2 regions of the Corynebacterium kozikiae genome follow, and region 2 is predicted to be linked to the other one. Evidence: predicted binding sites of a transcription regulator. Region 2 holds the regulator's gene; the other holds the start of a gene.

Region 1 (9,154 bases), on a different contig from region 2:
GGGCAGATTCATAGTATCCGCTTTCCGACGCGCGCAAGGCACACTTCATGAGATGGAATCCCGCGCCCGCGCTGCACCAGTTAAAGAAGGTTTTATTCATAAAAACTAGACCGAGCTGTTTACTTTTTTCGGACCGAGGCTTAAAGTCGAGGAATCCCACTAACGAAAAGGACTGAATATGACCACGAAGTACGACAATTCAAATTCCGCCGCCTGGAGCTTTGAAACCCGCTCCATCCACGCGGGCCAGCCTGTGGACTCTGACACCAGCTCCCGCAACCTCCCTATCTACCTCACGAGCTCCTTCGTCTTCGACTCCGCTGAGCACGCCTCCAAGCGCTTCGATCTTTCCGACGCCGGCCCGGTGTACTCCCGCATCACCAACCCAACGGTCGGAGCCGTGGAAGAGCGCGTGAACTCCCTCGAGGGAGGCGTCCACGCGGTCCTGTTTGCCTCCGGTCAAGCTGCGGAGACCGCGGCGATCCTCAACCTCGCGCGCTCGGGCTCCCACATCGTCGCGTCACCACGCCTGTACGGCGGCACCGAGACGCTGCTGAAGGTGACGTTGGCCCGCCTCGGCATCGAGACCACATTCGTGGAGAATCCCGACGACCCCGCTTCCTGGGCAGCCGCAGTGCAAGACAACACTGTGGCGTTCTACGCCGAAACCTTCGCGAACCCACAGGCAGACGTCTTGGACATTCCAGCCGTCGCCGAGGTTGCACACGCGAACCAGGTTCCTCTCATTGTGGACAACACCCTCGCAACCGCCGCTCTGGTCCGCCCACTGGAGCACGGCGCAGACATCGTGGTCGCGTCCCTTACCAAGTTCTACACCGGCAACGGCTCTGGCCTCGGCGGCGTTCTGGTTGACGGCGGCACCTTCGATTGGACTGTCAAGCGCAACGGCGAGCCTGTCTTCCCTGATTTCGTTACCCCTGATCCCGCGTACCACGGCCTCAAGTACGCCGACCTTGGCCCTGCTGCGTTCGGCCTGAAGGCTCGCGTCGGCTTGCTCCGCGACACCGGCGCAGCCCCTTCCCCTTTCAACGCCTGGGTGACCGCGCAGGGTCTGGATACGCTGTCTCTTCGTGTTGAGCGTCATAACGAGAACGCGGCCCGGGTCGCCGAGTTCTTGGAGAATCACCCAAAGGTGTCCAAGGTGAACTACGCGGGCCTGCCTTCTTCGCCGTGGTACGAGACGAAGCAGAAGCTCGGTCTAAAGTACACCGGTTCGGTGCTTTCCTTTGACATTGTGGGCGGCAAGGACGAGGCGTGGGCTTTCATCGATGCGCTCAAGCTGCACTCCAACTTGGCGAACGTCGGCGATGTCCGTTCCCTCGTTGTCCATCCCGCGACGACGACTCACTCGCAGTCCGACGAGGCTTCCCTCGCAGCGGCGGGCATCAACCAGGCAACGATCCGCCTTTCCGTGGGCATCGAAAATATTGAGGACATCCTCGCTGATCTGACTGCGGGCTTCGACGCGGTCTAACGTACAGTTTGTCCTAGTTAACGATTCAGGAGGCTCGATGCTCGTCACGAACGGCACCCCACAATCCGTATCTATTGGGGAATTCACCACTGAGGCCGGCGTGACCATCGATGCCTCCATCACCTACCAGGCGTGGGGCGATTTCCGGGGCAGCAACGTCATTCTCGTCGAGCACGCGCTCACGGGAGACTCGAATGCGGTCGAATGGTGGGGCGACGTCATCGGTCCCGGCAAGGCCCTCGACACCGACCACTTCTGCGTCGTCTGCACGAACGTTCTCGGCGGATGTAAAGGCAGCACGGGACCCAGCAGCTTGCGTTCCGACGGCACCGCTTGGGGCTCACGCTTCCCCGCTATCTCCATCCGTGACCAGGTCAACGCCGAGGCCGCACTCTTGGATGTGCTCGGAATTTCCCGCCTGCACGCCGTTGTCGGCGGGTCAATGGGCGGCGCGCGCACCCTCGAATGGACCCTCCTCTACCCAGCCCGCGTCGACGCGGCGTGTGTGATCGCGGTGTCGGCGCGGGCTAGTGCTTGGCAGATCGGTATTCAGACAGCCCAGATCAGCGCGATTGAGCGCGACCCGAATTGGCAGGGTGGGGACTATTACGACGCGGCTCCACCGACCGCGGGCCTCGCCGCCGCCCGTCGCATCGCACATTTGACGTACCGCGGCGAATTGGAGATCGACGAGCGTTTTGGCACCACGGCGCAGCGTGGTGAAAATCCTCTGGGGCCGTATCGAGACCCAAATCAGCGATTCGCAGTGCAAAGCTACCTGGACCACCAGGGCCTGAAGCTGACCGAACGCTTCGACGCGGGCTCCTACGTCGCCCTCACCGAGTCTTTGAACAGGCACGATATCGGCCGTGATCGCGGCGGACTCAACAAGGCTTTGGCCGCAATCCAGGTACCCACGATGATCGTGGGCGTAGACACCGACATCCTTTATCCGTACCACCAGCAGGAACACCTTTCGCGGAACGTCGGAAATTTGCTCGCCATGGCGAAGATCAGCTCCCCCGTTGGGCACGACGCTTTCCTTACCGAGTCGCGCCAAATGGATCGAATCTTGCGGCACTTCATTGAGCTCGCAGATGGCGTTCGCGACGCCGGCATCGAATACCATTTATAGCCGCCTAGCTGGCCTTTTACAGGCATAGCACCCTACCCCTTGCCCAACAGATTCCCCAACGCTATAATCGCAATCAACTCAAACAAACATTCGATTTTCGGGGGAATCCAATGTCTCTTGCAAATTTCTTGCACACCGACCACTCAAACCAACTCAGCGAATTTCAACGGCGGAAAAATCAGCTCGAAATCGAGCAATGGTACCGCTACAAACCTGACCCAGAAAAGGACTATCATACCCAAATTGCCGAGGTCAGCGCACTCACAAACATGAGCCGCGCGGAAGTAAAAAACCTGCTTAACGTGGGCATAATGCTCCGACAGCTCCCTAAATTTTTCCAGCTCCTCAGCACGCTTTGGCACGTCAGCATGAACCGACTTTCCGCGATAGAACGCCAAATCATGGCGCTTCAGGACCCGAGCCACATCGCCGCTTTGGACGAGTTTCTGGTTTCCTATTTCACGCCGCGCTACGCCGATCAATGCATCCCGCAACCGCCGACCATTACCAAACATTTGCGTGAATTCGTGCAAAAGCTCGATCCCGAAGCTGCCTCCACCCCACCGAAGCGCACTGGGCGAAAGGTGTCGTTCCGTCAGGGAAACGAAGGCATGGCACGCATGTCAGTCCAGCTTGACGACGGCGAAATGCAGGAGGTGTACAAGGCTCTCAGTGCCGCGGGAGATCCCACGTGCCCGGATACCTTCTTGGATTTCTTCCGCTCCAAGACCCGCTACAGGGTCAAGCACGTCACCTTCACACTCGGCGAGGCCCTCCATCTCCTGGGAGGCGGACGCATTGACGATCACAGCGACTTCTGGGCTAAGCAACCCACCAAAAACGTCAACTACAGCAGTTCAGCGAAGACCAGCAAGTATCAACCCACCCCGGAAATCCGCGCGACCGTCCAAGCGCTGGACGGCTCCTGCCGCTTCCCCGGCTGCACCACCCAAGCAACCGAATGCGACCTCGACCATGTTGTTGCCTTCGAACAAGGCGGAAGCACAAGCGTCGACAACCTCGCATGCCTCTGCCGCTTCCACCACAACATGAAATCCAGCCAACGGTTCCACTACGAAATGAACCCTAACCGAACAGCTACGTTCTACTTCCCCAACGGCGCAACGAAGACCTCCACCCCAGGTGGTCCGCTCGTCACCGATATCATGTTCGGTCAATCATGGGCAGAGCACCAGCGCCGGCGCCAAGACTACCGCCGTCAGGAACCCAAAGAGTCCACCGACGCAGACAAGAACACCATCAAGACGCCCACCGCAGCCGCATAACACATATCAAACAGCCGAGAGCGGACCGCAAGAACTCCCAAAATCTTAGAGTCACATGCCCAGCGGATAACTACGTACCAAAACATGCCAACTCCCAAGGCAAAAGTGGCACGCCGCCAGTGATCAGTCAACGCAAACAGTCCCGAGACCAACACAAGCGCCACGAAAGCAGCCACCCCCGCTATCTGAACCCCCCTCGGTAGCGGTGATGGCTTCAAACCACGATCATGTGGATTATCCAGCAAGCTCAGCACGCTCCACCACATTGCGCACCAAAAACGCTCGGGTCAGGGGGCCAACTCCTCCTGGATTCGGCGAAACGGCGCCCGCCACTTCCCACACGTCCGGATGCACGTCGCCAACCAACTTGCCGTCTACGCGCGATACTCCAACATCGAGCACCGCAGCACCAGGCTTGACCATATCCGCCGTCAACATGTGCCCGACGCCAGCAGCCGCGACGATCACGTCTGCTTCAATAGTCTCGGCCTTCAGGTCGCGAGTACCTGTGTGGCAAAGAGTCACGGTGGCATTCTCGCTTCGCCGCGTAAGCATCAACCCGATTGGACGACCCACTGTGACGCCGCGGCCGATAACCACGACTTTTTTCCCATCGAGTTCAACGCCGAAGCGACGCAGCAGATGGATTGCACCGTTCGGTGTGCACGGCAAAGGCGCGGGTTCGTTGAGTACAAGTTTGCCAAGGTTCACGGGATGCAAGCCGTCCGCATCTTTGTCTGGATTGATGCGTTCCAGCACTGCGTTTTCATCCAGATGCTTGGGAAGTGGGAGCTGCACGATGTAGCCCGTGCACTCGGGATCCTCGTTGAGCTCGTCGATCACGGCGAACAGCTCTTCTTGTGTGGTATCCGCTGGTAGATCCTTTCGAATCGACTTTACGCCTACCTGCTCACAGTCGCGGTGCTTCATTTTTACGTATGCCTGGCTGGCTGGGTCGTCACCAACTAGAACTGTGGCGAGACCAGGGGTGATACCCTTCTCCCGAAGTGCAGCCACGCGCTTGGCAAGGTCGTCGAAGATTTCGTCGCGGTAGAGATTTCCGTCAAGTTTTGTCGCAGTCACTCCACGATTATTGCACGATCTGGCTCTTACATCGTTGGCTTAAGATTGTTCATATGGCTTTTGCGCACGTGATTTTTGACCAGCCCGTGATTCCGCCAAATACGGGAAATGCAATTCGAATGTGTGCAGGCACGGGTGCGCATCTTCACCTCGCTGGACCGCTGGGGTTCAATTTGGAGGAAAAGAACCTTCGGCGAGCAGGCTTGGACTACCACGACCTCGCCGAGGTCTCCGTGCATGAAAACCTCGAGGCCTGCTTCGAAGCGCTGCCCGGGGCGCGGGTCTACGCGTTCAGTGCGCACGGCGACGTGAGTTACACAGACATCGAGTACCGCATGGGCGACGCACTGTTGTTTGGAACCGAGCCGACTGGGCTGGAGGATGCGGTGCTTTCGCATCCTCGCGTCACTGCAGTTGTTCGGATCCCGATGCTTGAGGGTCGTCGTTCGATGAATCTGTCCAACGCGGCGGCTGTTGCGACGTATGAGGCGTGGCGTCAGCTTGGGTTTCCTGGTGTATGAGTTCCACGTCGCGGCGTCGCAATGCACTGAGTAGCGCGACAGCGTCGTCAGCATCAAGATCTCGGGCGGTCATCTTGATTGGTCCCGGCACGAGGTCAAGCCGAAGGTTTCGCAGATGCAGTCGCCGTTGAATTGGCCCTTCGGTCAGGGATAGTTCTTGGATGTGCTTCGTCTTTACGGTCGCGCTTCGACGCATGAGTCGGCCAGAGAAGATGGTGATGTACTCCCCCACTTCCACGGCTTGGCGCCGATATGCGAGTGGAGAGACCCATTTTCCGCGTTCGGGCGTACGGTAGGCCGGGTTGGTGGAGTCGACAGGGAGGGGCGCGCCTAGACGTCGCGCTAGGGCGCTGGCCTCGTCGTAAGTGCAGACGGGGAGGATTGTGGAGGCGTCTTCGTAGCCGATTGCTGTGGCTCGGACGCGCCACCAGTTGAAGATTCGCCAGAGCGGGGGTTGTTCGAGCTGGATGGCGTGGATGCGGTCGATGGGGATGGACTGGCGGCGGCGGTTGGCGAGGCCGTAGGTGATGCGGATGGTATCGTCGATTTGGATACTGAACCGCCACGCGCGATCGAGCGCGCTCCATACCGCCGGCACGATACCGAGGGCTGCGGGGAGGAGGAGCGCCGGGTTCAGGATCGCGCCTGCAATCATCAACGCAACGCCCCAACCCTGGCTGAGCGCGATTGCGGTGAGGCTTCGAAGAATGGGCAGCTCGTGCTGTCGGTCGCTGTGCACGCCCGTGAGTTCGGCGCGGATGCGCTCCGCTTCGTGCTTGCGAAGGTAGGAAATGGTGAGCGTCGAGCCCGCGCCGCCCGCGGTTTCCACGCGCAGCTCCGCGAGGCCAAAGATCCTGGGAAGGAATGGCTCAACGACGTCCACCGCTTGGATCTTTTCGCGCCTGGCTGACGTGCGCTTCTTGTTAAACACGCCTTGGCGCAGGACGATTTCATCACCGATGTCGTACGTCGTTGCGCGCCACCAAATCCCCGAGACGGCCCAAATGATGAGGCAGGCCGCGACGAATCCTCCGAGCGTCCATGCGAGTACTAGTGGGTGTTCGCGGATGAGGTCGAAGTCGATTTGCACCACTGTTGCGATGACAATCGCGATAAATCCCTGCCAAAACTGCAGCAGCGGAGTGAGCCTGTGAACGCGATTCATAGCGCCTGCATTTTCTTCGCGCGCTCGGACAGACGCACTCGCAGGTCACGGGCCAGCTCACGCTCGAGCCCCGGGATGGTGGCGTCGCTCGAGGCGGACGCCGTGTGCAGCTTGATCTTCGCGAGGTCATAGCGCGCGTCGACGGGCCCCTCGAGGACTTCGATGTATTGAATGCGCCCATAGGGTACGACGGTGAGCGTCCGCCACAACTTTCCCTTTGCGATGAGCAGCTCGTCGCGGTCTTCTTGCCAGCGAATCCGACGCACTTGGAGCGGGTTGATCCATGCGGCAGCAACGCCCAGGGCCGCGACGACGCCGACGCCCCACCATACCCATGGGAAGAACGTCGCGGCGATGATGAGCGCGATGAGGACAGGAATGGTCAGTGCGCCAATCGTGATCCATCGCGTTGTCACCAGTTTCGGGCTCACACTGTGTTCGAGGTCTAATCGCTGCATGTCCCCACTTTAGCGAAAATCCCGAGACCCCCTGCTCAGGAGTTCAGCAAATGGCAACGGCTCGAATTTATCTGCGACCACCGCCGCCACCCCGTTCGCGTTCTGCACGATCCCGCGAACAATGACTGCACGTTCCGTGCGCGCCAACGCCTCGCGCCGCCACAGCCCAACGCTGACGACGACATTCATGAGGCCCGTCTCGTCTTCCATCCCCAAAAAAGTCACCCCGGAGGCCGTGGCGGGGCGTTGCCGGTGCGTGATCACGCCCGCGACGCGGATCCTAGCACCGTCGGGCTGCCCGAGGAGGTCGCAAGCGCGCGTCACGTCTAGGCGGTCCAGGCCCGCGCGCAGAAGCTCGATGGGATGCGTGTGGGTGATACCCGTAGCGGCGACGTCGGCAGCCATCATCTCGAACGCACTCATCCCCGGCAGCGCGGGCGGCGCGATCACGCTGATCCCCGGCAGCATGGAGGGCTTTTCGGTGGCGGCGACGCCTGCTTGCCACAGCGCTTGCCGACGCTCCCCCAGCGCCCCAGCGCGCGCCAACGCCTCGAGGTGGGTGACGGTGAGCTCGGCTCGGCGCGCGAGGTCGGCGATGTCGCGGAAGGGTTGCGCTTGGACGATCGCGTCGACGCGGGCTAAGCCGCGCACGGAATTGAGCCCCAGGCGGATGGCGCCGTCTTCGATGCTGGCTTCCGCCTGGGAGCGGTTGATGTCGACGGGAAGGACGGTGACGCCATGGCGGCGGGCGTCATGCAGCAACGACTCTGGGGAGTAGAAGCCCATCGGCTGCGCGCGGAGCAGCCCCACGCAAAACTGCGCCGGGTAGTAGTGCTTGAACCATGCGGAGAAGTAGACGATCGAGGCGAAGGACTGCGCGTGCGACTCCGGGAAGCCGTAGGCCGCGAACGCAGTGACTTTGTTCCACAGCGCGTCGGCGGTGCTCCCTTTGATGCCGTTGCGCGCGAGGCCCGCGTAGAAGCGCCCCTTCAGCTCTGCCATACGCTCCGGCGAACGCTTGGCGCCCATCGCGCGGCGAAGCTCGTCTGCCTCTCCCCCGCTAAAACCAGCGGCATCCACCGCCAAGTGCATGAGTTGTTCCTGGAAGAGTGGCACCCCGAGCGTCTTGGCGAGCGCGGCCTCTAGCAACGGGTGTTCATAGGTCACGGGTTCTTCGCCGTTTCGTCTCCGCAGGTAGGGGTGCACGGAGCCGCCTTGGATGGGGCCGGGGCGGATGAGCGCGACCTCAACCACGAGGTCGAAGAAGCACCGCGGCTTCAGCCTGGGCAGCGTGGCGAGCTGCGCGCGGGACTCCACTTGGAACACGCCCACGGCGTCGCCGCGGCAGAGCATGTCGTAGACGGCGGAGTCGTCGAGAGGGATTTCCCAAAGATTCACTTCCCGGCCCGTCTCCGCGACGAGGTCGATCATATGATGCAGCGCCTCAAGCATGCCAAGGCCCAACAGATCAAATTTCACCAGGCCCGCAGCCGCGCAGCCCTCCTTGTCCCACTGCACCACCGACCGATTCTCCATACGCGCCCACTCCACGGGCACCACGTCCGCGATCGCGCGGTCACAAATCACCATTCCGCCAGAATGGATCCCCAGGTGGCGCGGCTGGCCAATGAATTGCTCGGCGAGCGCCTCGACGCGCGCCGGCACCCCGCCTCGACGCGCCCATGCGTCAGCCACTCCCTGCGGGTAGCCGAGGGCACGCGCGGCGTCGCGGACCGCGCCTCGACGTCGGTAGGTGATGTAGTTCGCTACTTGCGCGGCGTTTTCCCGGCCGTACTTTGCGTAGACGTATTGGATCACTTCTTCGCGGCGCCCGGATTCGATGTCGATGTCAATGTCCGGCGGGCCATCGCGCTCCGGGGAGAGAAAACGCTCGAACAGCAAGCCCGCCGCAATCGGCTCGGCATTCGTGATGCCCAGGGTGTAACACACGGCGGAGTTCGCAGCCGACCCGCGCCCCTGCGCAAGAATGTTTTGGGCTTTGCAGAAATCC
Region 2 (9,154 bases):
CAGGGAAGACACCTACCTGAAACTTGGTTCAGTAATCTCCGAGGCTTTCTACCGCACGATTGGCGTGGAAGGTACCGATGGCAGGGATGGCACCGAGAAATAGCACAAAAGCCCAGACCGTAGATGTCTGGGCTGTGTGTTGTCCGGAGTTTAGCGCAGGTCGCGCGGGAACTCACCGCCGGAGATTTGGCGGTAGAAGTGCGCGGTAGCGTTCAGGCTAACGCCAATTGCCACCACGATTCCCAAGCCACAAGTGGCCAGGACAAGCAGCATGACAACCAACGAGGTCATCACATAGAAACCTACGGTCTTCAGGTAATTGGCTTTCACCGCCTGGAAGGAAGCGGAAACAGAGGCTAGGGCGCCGCTGCGACCGTCGGCCGCGAAATATGGCGCAAAATTCACCAGGGGCACTACCAAAAGGCTCACCACCAATTGCGCCAGCATGCCAAGGGAATACATGCCCCAATTAATTTCGCCCGTGGAGGTATCGATCGCCAGCATGAGCGGCAATGCAGCCACCACGGTAACAACGCCGGCAATAAGAGAGCACAGTAAATAGCTCAAAAACGTGGCGCCATAATGCGGGCCGGGCACTGCCTCGCCCACTGCGAACTTCTTGCCGTCTGCCTGGAGCAACGTAAGCCGCATGATCATTGGGTAAATCAGCAAAGCCAGGATGATAAACACCCAGGTAGATGGGCTCGTATAAGGGTTCACCTCAAAGTTTTGTGGGTCTTCCACCGCCAGCGGCGCGTTGGCGATGTAGTACGCGAAGTAGCCACCGAGTGCCACCAGCGCAAGCAGACCGAGGCCAAGCCACAAAGGCCAACGCTTAAAGGTGATACGGAAACCGTATTTGATTGCCTCAAAGAGATCTACCGTTTGGCCGGGACCGGCCACCATGAGGTCGCCTAGATCTTCATGGCGGCGATCCCCGCCGTGGTACTCCCCAAACTGGCCAGCACCGTAACTGCCGGCGCCGTAGCCACCGGCATGTGCTGCACCAAATCCGGCGGTACCAAAATCTGGGCGGTCTTCTGGATGATTGGACGCTGGATATTGCGAATCACCGGAAAATTCACCGTCAAATGGGTCCTGGGAAGGCCCATTTTCATCATTGGGACTGTTGGTCATGAAAACTCCTTCGGGTTTGAGCACATTTTCGGCACTACGCGATCATGAAAACGTAAAGCCGAGAAAATCAACTCGAATTAGTGAAAAGGATGAATTGAGACAAAACCCAATACTAGTGAAGTTCACTGGCGAAGGCAGGCAAGCAAAAAGCAAGCAGCCCCAAACGCAAGATAGACTGGGCAATTGCTATGACCGATGCCAAAAAGGAACCCCACAGCGCTGAGCAACTCCCGCGCCGCCGCTCTCAGCGAACTCAGCACCCCCAACGCCGCCGTCGGAAGCCGCATGCAGCCGCTCAGGCGCCGGTAGGGACACGAGCCCAGGCACCGCTAGGGGGGGCGCTCAAGGCAACACAGAAGGAACTGCTATCCCACATTGAGCAAGACGCGCCGAACTTGCGCACGGTAGATGTTCGCGCGCTGCGCAGACGAGCCCGGAATGCGCGCAGCAACAAGGCATTCCAGGCGATCCACGCCGACTTGCAGCAGGCCGTATCGCACCACGCCGAGTTCGTAGCGAGTCTTCCCGAGGTGAGCTATCCGGAGTCATTGCCGGTCAGCGCACGTAAAGATGACATCGCCGAGGCAATCCGGGACCATCAAGTGGTCATCATTGCTGGTGAAACCGGTTCCGGTAAAACCACGCAGATTCCCAAGATCTGCCTTGAGCTCGGCCGCGGGCGCAAAGGCCTGATTGGGCATACGCAGCCGCGCCGTCTCGCTGCGCGCACAGTTGCAGAACGCATTGCATTTGAGCTGGAACAACCGATCGGCCAGACCGTTGGCTATGCGATCCGTTTTGATGACCAAGTGGGCCCCAACACGGCGATCAAGCTCATGACTGACGGCATCCTGCTGGCGGAGATGCAGCGCGACCGCTTCCTTAACGCCTACGACACCATCATCATCGATGAAGCCCACGAACGCTCCCTCAACATCGACTTCCTCTTGGGCTACCTCAAGCAGCTTCTGCCGAAACGCCCGGATCTCAAAGTGGTGATCACCTCCGCAACGATCGACCCTGAACGATTCGCAGAGCATTTCGCGCAGCCCGACGGCACCCCGGCCCCCATCATCGAAGTGTCCGGCCGAACCTATCCAGTGGAGGTACGCTACCGGCCGCTGGAGGTTGAAGTAGGCGAAAAGACGGTGGACATCGATCCACTCGACGGCCTGATTGGTGCTTTGGAAGAGCTCATGAGTGAGGGGCCGGGAGATATTCTGTGCTTTTTCGCAGGCGAAGCTGACATCCGCGACGCCATGGAAGTGATCCAGGCGCGGCGCTACAAGAATGTGGAGGTCACTCCCCTCTTTGGCCGGTTGTCCAACCAGGAACAGCACAAGGTGTTCAGCCCCCATTCGGGGCGCCGCATCGTGCTGGCCACCAACATCGCGGAAACTTCACTCACGGTTCCCGGAATCCACTATGTGGTGGACACCGGCACTGCCCGCATTTCCCGCTACTCCACGCGCACCAAAGTGCAGCGCCTTCCGGTTGAACCCATCTCCCAGGCCAGCGCCAATCAGCGTTCGGGCCGTTGCGGGCGCGTTGCCGACGGCATCGCCATCCGTTTGTACTCGGAGGAGGATTTCTCCTCCCGCCCAGAGTTCACGGACCCGGAGATCCTGCGCACCAACCTGGCGAGCGTCATCCTACAAATGGCCAGCCTGCGGCTGGGCGACATCGAGGCATTTCCATTTCTGCAGGCCCCGGACACTAAGGCCATTCGGGACGGCCTATTGCTGCTCCATGAGCTAGGCGCTTTGGACAGCACGGCTGGCAAAGACGGCGAACCACGGCTCACCAAAGTGGGCCGCGACATCGCGCGCGTTCCCCTTGATCCCCGGCTTGCACGCATGCTCCTGGAGGCCAACACCCATGGGGTGTTGGGTGCGGTGTATGTGATTGTTGCCGCGCTGAGCATCCAGGATGTGCGCGAACGCCCGCTCGAAATGCAGGCCCAAGCAGATCAGGCACATGCGCGTTTCAAAGACCCCAACAGTGACTTCTTGAGCCTGCTGAAGTTGTGGGAACACATCGTTGAAGAGCGCGGTGCCCTCAGCGGCAACGCCTTCAAACGCTCGGTGCAAAAACAATTCCTGCACTACATGCGCATCCGGGAGTGGTTCGACCTCGTGCGTCAGTTGCGCAATATCGGTGACCAGTTGGGGTGGGCTGACCCAATGCACGGCCTGTTTGAGTCGCTTGGTGACGTTGAATCGCAGGCGGACCTCATCCACCGCGCGCTACTTTCGGGTCTGCTTTCCCAAATTGGCATCCGTGACGCGCAAACAAAGGAGTTCCAGGGCACACGGAATACCCGTTTCATGATTTTCCCCGGCTCAGCGCTTGCCAAAAAGCCACCGCAGTTTCTGATGGCGGCCCAGTTGGTGGAAACCTCCAGATTGTGGGCCCGCGACGTGGCAAGTATTGATCCTCGCTGGGTAGAGCAACTGGGCAAAGACCTCCTCAAGCACCAATACTCAGAGCCCTTCTGGTCCACCAAACGCGGCAGCGCCATGGCTCACCAACGCTCAACACTGTACGGCGTACCGGTTGTTGCGGACCGGGTGGTTGGGTATCACACCATTGATCCTCAGGCAGCGCGTGACATGTTCCTCCGCGAGGCTCTCATTGACGGCAATTGGAACACTCACCACGAATTTTTCCATAACAACACCGCCAAATTGGAGCTCGCGGGTGAGCTTGAGGAGAAGGCCCGTAGGCGTGACATTGTGGTGGATGAGCAGGCACTGTTCGACTTCTACGATGCTCGCATCCCGCAAGAGGTTTTCAACGCCAACACCTTCCACTCTTGGTGGAAAAAGCAGCAGGGCATCACCCCGAATCTACTGGACTTTGACCCCGCGGAGCTGCTCACCGAGCACGCCGAGGACGTCCACGAAGATGCATTCCCAGATTCCTGGACGCAAAACGGTGTGGATTTTGAACTCACCTACAAGTTTGAACCGGGCACCGTGGACGACGGCGTCACAGTGCGCATTCCGGTTCCCCTGTTGGGGAGCGTTCGCCCCGAGGGTTTTGAGTGGAATGTCCCTGGCCTGCGCGAAGAGTTAGTGGCAGCGCTCATCAAGACATTGCCCAAGCACCTCCGCAGGCAGGTGGTGCCCGCACCCGACTACGCCAAAAAGGTTGCAGCCAATCTGCGTTTCGGCTCCGGCGACCTGCTGGTTCAGGTGGCCAACGAGCTGGTCCACTTGGGCGGCAGTGGTATCACTGAGGATGATTTCTCCTTGGCCCAGGTCCCAGACCACCTTAAGGTGAGTTTCGGCGCTGTGGATAAGCGCGGCGACGTCATTGACCGCGACAAAGACCTCCTCTCCCTCCAGCAGCGCTTCAAAGGGAAAATCTCCACGTCTATGGCGAAGGTTGGCCCGAAGCAGCAGCGCGCCACGGAGTGGACCTCGGAGACGCTCGGCACTATCGCTGAGGAGGTGATCACTAAGGTCGATGGGCAAAATGTGATTGCGTACCCTACACTCGCGGTGGGCAAGACTGGGGTGGCAGTGGAGGTAGTGTCCACGAAGGCACAGGCCGAGGCTCAGCTTTTTACCGCGACGATGACGTTGATGTTGCGGGAAGTAAAGCTCAACGCACAGAAAATGCTGAATGGCCTACCGCTGCAGCAGCGGGTTGCGCTGGAGCACTTTCCGAACGGAGGGGCGCAGGGTTTCATTGCCGACGCCACCGCCGCAGCCGTGCGCGACATCCTTCGCGATAACGGTGGCCCTTCCCGGGATCCCGCACGGTTTAGAGAGCTGTTGTCCCTGGTGAAAGAGCAGGCGCCTGGTGTGGTTCGTCGGACAACCGTGGATCTCGCGCCGTCAGTGTTGGCGTTTCACCAATTGAATGACGAGTTGCAGCTGTGGTCCGGTCCCGCAATTGATGATATGCGGGCCCAGGTTGCCGGCTGGCTCCCCCAGCACGCGATTACCAGGCTCGGCGTTGCGCGTTTGCGGCATATTCCTCGTTTTGCCCAGGCAATCCGCTTGAGGTTGGAGGATTTGCAGCGGCTTCCGGATCGAGACGCGCGCTATCAGCAGCAGATCCAGGTTTTGCAGCAGCGATTGGCCCAGAAGGTCCAGGCTTCCAAGCGTGGAGTGAACCAGAGCCAGGTGTTGGATATTCAGTGGATGATCGAAGAGCTGCGGGTGAGCTTGTTTGCACAACGTTTGGGTACCGCGCAAAAGGTTTCCGAGCGCAAAATTGAGAAAGCGATTGATCAGTTGAAGTAGCCGAGGCTACGCGTGTCTTTGTGGCTGCTTGCCTATTCGCCGAGGTTGTCAAAGCTTCGGCTTCTGCGCCGCATGAGCCGGATTTCAGACTCAAAGTCCTCGGCACGTTCAAATGATTTGTACACTGAGGCGAAGCGGAGGTATGCAACCTCGTCGAGCTCTCGGAGCGGATCAAGGATGGCTAGGCCTACGTCGTTGGCGTACACCTGCGATCCGTGTTGGCTGCGCACGGTTGCCTCCACTTCTTGGGCGAGGCGTTTCAGTGCATCTTCGCTGACGTCGCGGCCTTGGCATGCGCGGCGCACACCGGTGATGACCTTTTCTTTGCTAAAAGGCTCAGAAAGTCCGTTCTTCTTGATGACCAAGAGCACTGCTTTTTCCACTGTGGTGAAGCGGCCTTCACAATGAGTGCATTGGCGGCGCCTGCGAATGGCGGTGCCTTCCTCGAAAATCCTTGAGTCAATTACCTTGGAGTGTTCGTTATTGCAAAACGGGCAGTACATCTTCTTGTCTCATGCCTTTCGTGCGTCACCACCGAGCTTCCCAGCCGCTTCCCGGCCGTTTCCAAGCCAGGCCAGCGTTTCCACGTCGAGCGTCCCGGTCCCGCATCGTGGCCCTTTGAAGCTCTGCTCACAAGGCTGAAATTATACGCTGGCCGCTGGCATTATTAGTGCGCGCTTTGGGACACAGTGAAGTCTGGGGTCACACCGGCCGGGACCGGTGGCTGGGTGTCCTCAGGCTGACCAAAAAGCGCAATTCCAGCCGCAAGAACCAAACCTACCAAGGAGCCAGCAAACGCGTTTGCCCAACGTTCTGACCTCTTTGTGGTCCCCCCGGTGGATGCGGCAGTCAAAGGGGCGGTGTGCAGATCTTGCAGTACCGAGCTACTGCGGCGATGTGCCGTAAGGGTGGTCAACGCAGAATTGCGGTTTCGAACAACAGGCTTGCTACTGCCAATCCCACTCCCGCGATCATCATTCTCTATACGGGGCCGAAGTGTTCGAATAGCTGTTGCGGTATGTTCGATACCCAGGTTGCCACGGCTCACACGAGCTTGCCTACGGCTAGGTTCCCACACCTCCGCAGGGGGGACTACTCGCGCGCGAGCGTGCTCCTGCACAGCCCGGTAAGGGAAACGCGAGGCGGAGGTGGATTGAGGTGCTGCGATGGTCATGATCTTTTCCTTTTTGGTGAGTTGAAACAGAAGGGCTAACACTCCTGTAACGGAACACAACGCACTCTATATTCCCGCCCGGACACGAAGGCCCATTGAGGATCGAAGTCTCGTGCATATGTTCGACTATTTTCGATTTGTTCGAATTATGCGCCTTGTTCGAACACTTGTCAAGAATTCGAACGACACTCTCGAACAAATGTATGATTTGCTACGGACAATGCGCTAGAGTGGGGAACGAGCGCACTCCACCCAGCCCTCTCTGGCAGTCAGTTCTGGCAGTCAGCTTGGGCAATGGTTCGGTACCGCCGAGTCACCCTGCTTCCGCGTCTTCGCGGCTTCTGGGTGGGTCTGCGCGCCAGTGACTACCCCTCATAAACCGCTTACTCATCACGCGCCGCCACGCACTGCAACGATCTTCAGGAGAAAAGAAAATGCCACCTCGCAAAAACACGGACCCGAGCAAGCAAGAACCCCTTTCTGACCGGCAACGCAGAATCCTTCAAGTGATTTCCGATGCCGTAGTACTACGTGGCTACCCACCAAGCATTCGTGAGATCGGTGATGCGACTGGCCTGCAATCCACCTCATCCGTGGCCTACCAACTGCGCGAACTTGAGCGCAAGGGATACCTGCGCCGGGACGCCAATAAGCCACGAGCGGTAGACGTTCGCACGTTGCCGGATCAAAAGGCCACCAAACCTGGACCAAAGACCCGAAACAAGGAGCAGCCATCCGCACCGGCATTCAGTCCGGAGAATGCCGAGGCTTCCTCCACCACCTACATCCCCATCGTCGGCAGCATCGCGGCAGGCGCTCCGATCTTGGCTGAAGAGAACGTGGAACAGTACTTCCCGCTTCCCCAGGATGTGGTTGGCGACGGCGAGCTCTTCATGCTCCAGGTTGTTGGCGAGTCAATGAAAGACGCCGGCATCTTGGATGGCGACTGGGTGGTGATTCGCTCGCAGCCGGTGGTTGAGCAAGGCCAGTTTGCAGCCGCCCTCATCGACGGCGAAGCAACCGTCAAGGAATTCCACAAGGATTCCTCCGGCGTGTGGCTCCTTCCCCACAATGACGCCTTCTCCCCCATTCCCGCGGAGCACGCTGAAATTATGGGAAAGGTTGTGACCGTCCTGCGCAAGTACTAGCAACATTGCGGACTTATTCTCATTCTCAGAGCAGCCGCGGCTCCGAACACCCGTCAGACAACGTACTTGCCTGGCGGGTTTCAGCTATTTCCCCACCCCTATATTGGGGAGTTTGACAACAAATCTTCAACAAAACTCGCAGTTCATTCGGACACTAGCGGCGCTAAACAGACCGCCTAAGCAGGATTTTGTGGGATCAGATCCAGAATCGTGCCCGATATTACATATCCCCCTGCCCATTTTTCCCGATTTTTGTGGGTTGTCCGTGCAAAACTGTCTGTAATGCGTTGTTGTTGGTTTGTTGGCTTTTCGTTGTGCCCAGCCCATTCGGGCATTTCCAACAGCACTCCGTTCCCAACATTGGGAATTCCATGTTCAGCGCCGAACAAAAGTGCCACCAACCATTGGCATTTGAAAGGAAAGAGATGTACTCAGAGGAACGCCGCCGGCAAATTGCGTCACTCACCGCAGTTGAGGGAAGGGTCAATGTCACCGAACTTGCCGCGCGTTTTGAAGTCACCGCCGAAACAATTCGTCGCGACCTCGCGGTGCTGGACCGCGAGGGCGTAGTACACCGAGTACACGGCGGCGCGGTGGCTAACCAAACGTTCCAAACCGCTGAGTTCAGCCTGGACACCCGCGCCCGTTCGGCGTCGGGAGCAAAAAACTCCATTGCACACGCAGCACTGGCATTCCTCCCAGAAGCAAATGGTGGCATGTTCCTGGACGCCGGCACCACCATCGCGGCGCTCGCAGAACTCATTGCGGTACAGCCACTTGCCAGGCAGTGGTCCATCGTGACCAACAGCCTCTCTATCGCGCTGACATTGGCGAACGCCAACATGGACTCTATTCAGCTCCTCGGCGGCAGCGTTCGCGCCATCACCCAAGCGGTAGTCGGTGATACCGCCTTGCGCACCCTTGCCCTGATGCGGGCTGACGTCGCGTTCATTGGCACCAATGCGCTCACCCTCGATCACGGCCTTTCCACCGCGGACTCCCAGGAAGCCGCAATCAAGAGCGCCATGATCACCAATGCCCACAAGGTTGTGGTGCTGTGTGACTCCACCAAGATGGGCACGGACTATCTGGTGAGCTTCGGCAGCATTGAGGACATCGACGTGGTGGTCACAGACTCCAATGCCCCAGAATCCTTTGTCAAGGCGCTGCGTGACCGTGACGTTGAGGTGGTCATCGCGCAATAAAGCCCAAGAACTCTCAACCAGCGCCTGATTTCCACTACACATGGAAGCTCAGGCCCTTTAGCCATCCCCGACCTCACTACCACACAGGGCATGAAAACTCCCCACCAGCCAATACAAAACTGATGGGGAGCAATCTACCAAGCAGTGAATGAGCCGCTTGGGGGCGTCGGAACGCTGCCGGAAAGCGTCAGGCGTTGGCCTTCATGATGACTTCGCGCACTGCCGCGCGGGCCT

Evidence for each region. Region 2 encodes LexA, which represses DNA repair genes until DNA is damaged. Its sites were predicted from a motif close to CGAACANNTGTTCG; they were not measured.
Region 1: NQ018_RS05240 (HNH endonuclease signature motif containing protein) is a predicted target of LexA. The motif match lies at 2,710-2,723, and genes of this name have one in related genera.

Annotation. Positions count from the first base shown of each region.
Region 1 covers NZ_JANIKJ010000005.1:130,219-139,372, forward strand. Annotated here, with positions in the region: gene NQ018_RS05230 (O-acetylhomoserine/O-acetylserine sulfhydrylase) at 179-1,495, shown strand; gene metX (homoserine O-acetyltransferase MetX) at 1,533-2,630, shown strand; gene NQ018_RS05240 (HNH endonuclease signature motif containing protein) at 2,900-3,916, shown strand; gene NQ018_RS05245 (DUF3017 domain-containing protein) at 3,850-4,182, opposite strand; gene NQ018_RS05250 (bifunctional methylenetetrahydrofolate dehydrogenase/methenyltetrahydrofolate cyclohydrolase) at 4,151-4,999, opposite strand; gene NQ018_RS05255 (tRNA (cytidine(34)-2'-O)-methyltransferase) at 5,053-5,520, shown strand; gene NQ018_RS05260 (PH domain-containing protein) at 5,405-6,685, opposite strand; gene NQ018_RS05265 (PH domain-containing protein) at 6,682-7,101, opposite strand; gene NQ018_RS05270 (error-prone DNA polymerase) at 7,153-9,154, opposite strand, start outside.
Region 2 covers NZ_JANIKJ010000001.1:347,649-356,802, reverse strand. Annotated here, with positions in the region: gene NQ018_RS01595 (LysR substrate-binding domain-containing protein) at 1-103, shown strand, start outside; gene NQ018_RS01590 (hypothetical protein) at 151-1,137, opposite strand; gene hrpA (ATP-dependent RNA helicase HrpA) at 1,326-5,393, shown strand; gene nrdR (transcriptional regulator NrdR) at 5,426-5,896, opposite strand; gene lexA (transcriptional repressor LexA) at 7,002-7,715, shown strand; gene sugR (transcriptional regulator SugR) at 8,141-8,920, shown strand; gene ptsP (phosphoenolpyruvate--protein phosphotransferase) at 9,108-9,154, opposite strand, start outside.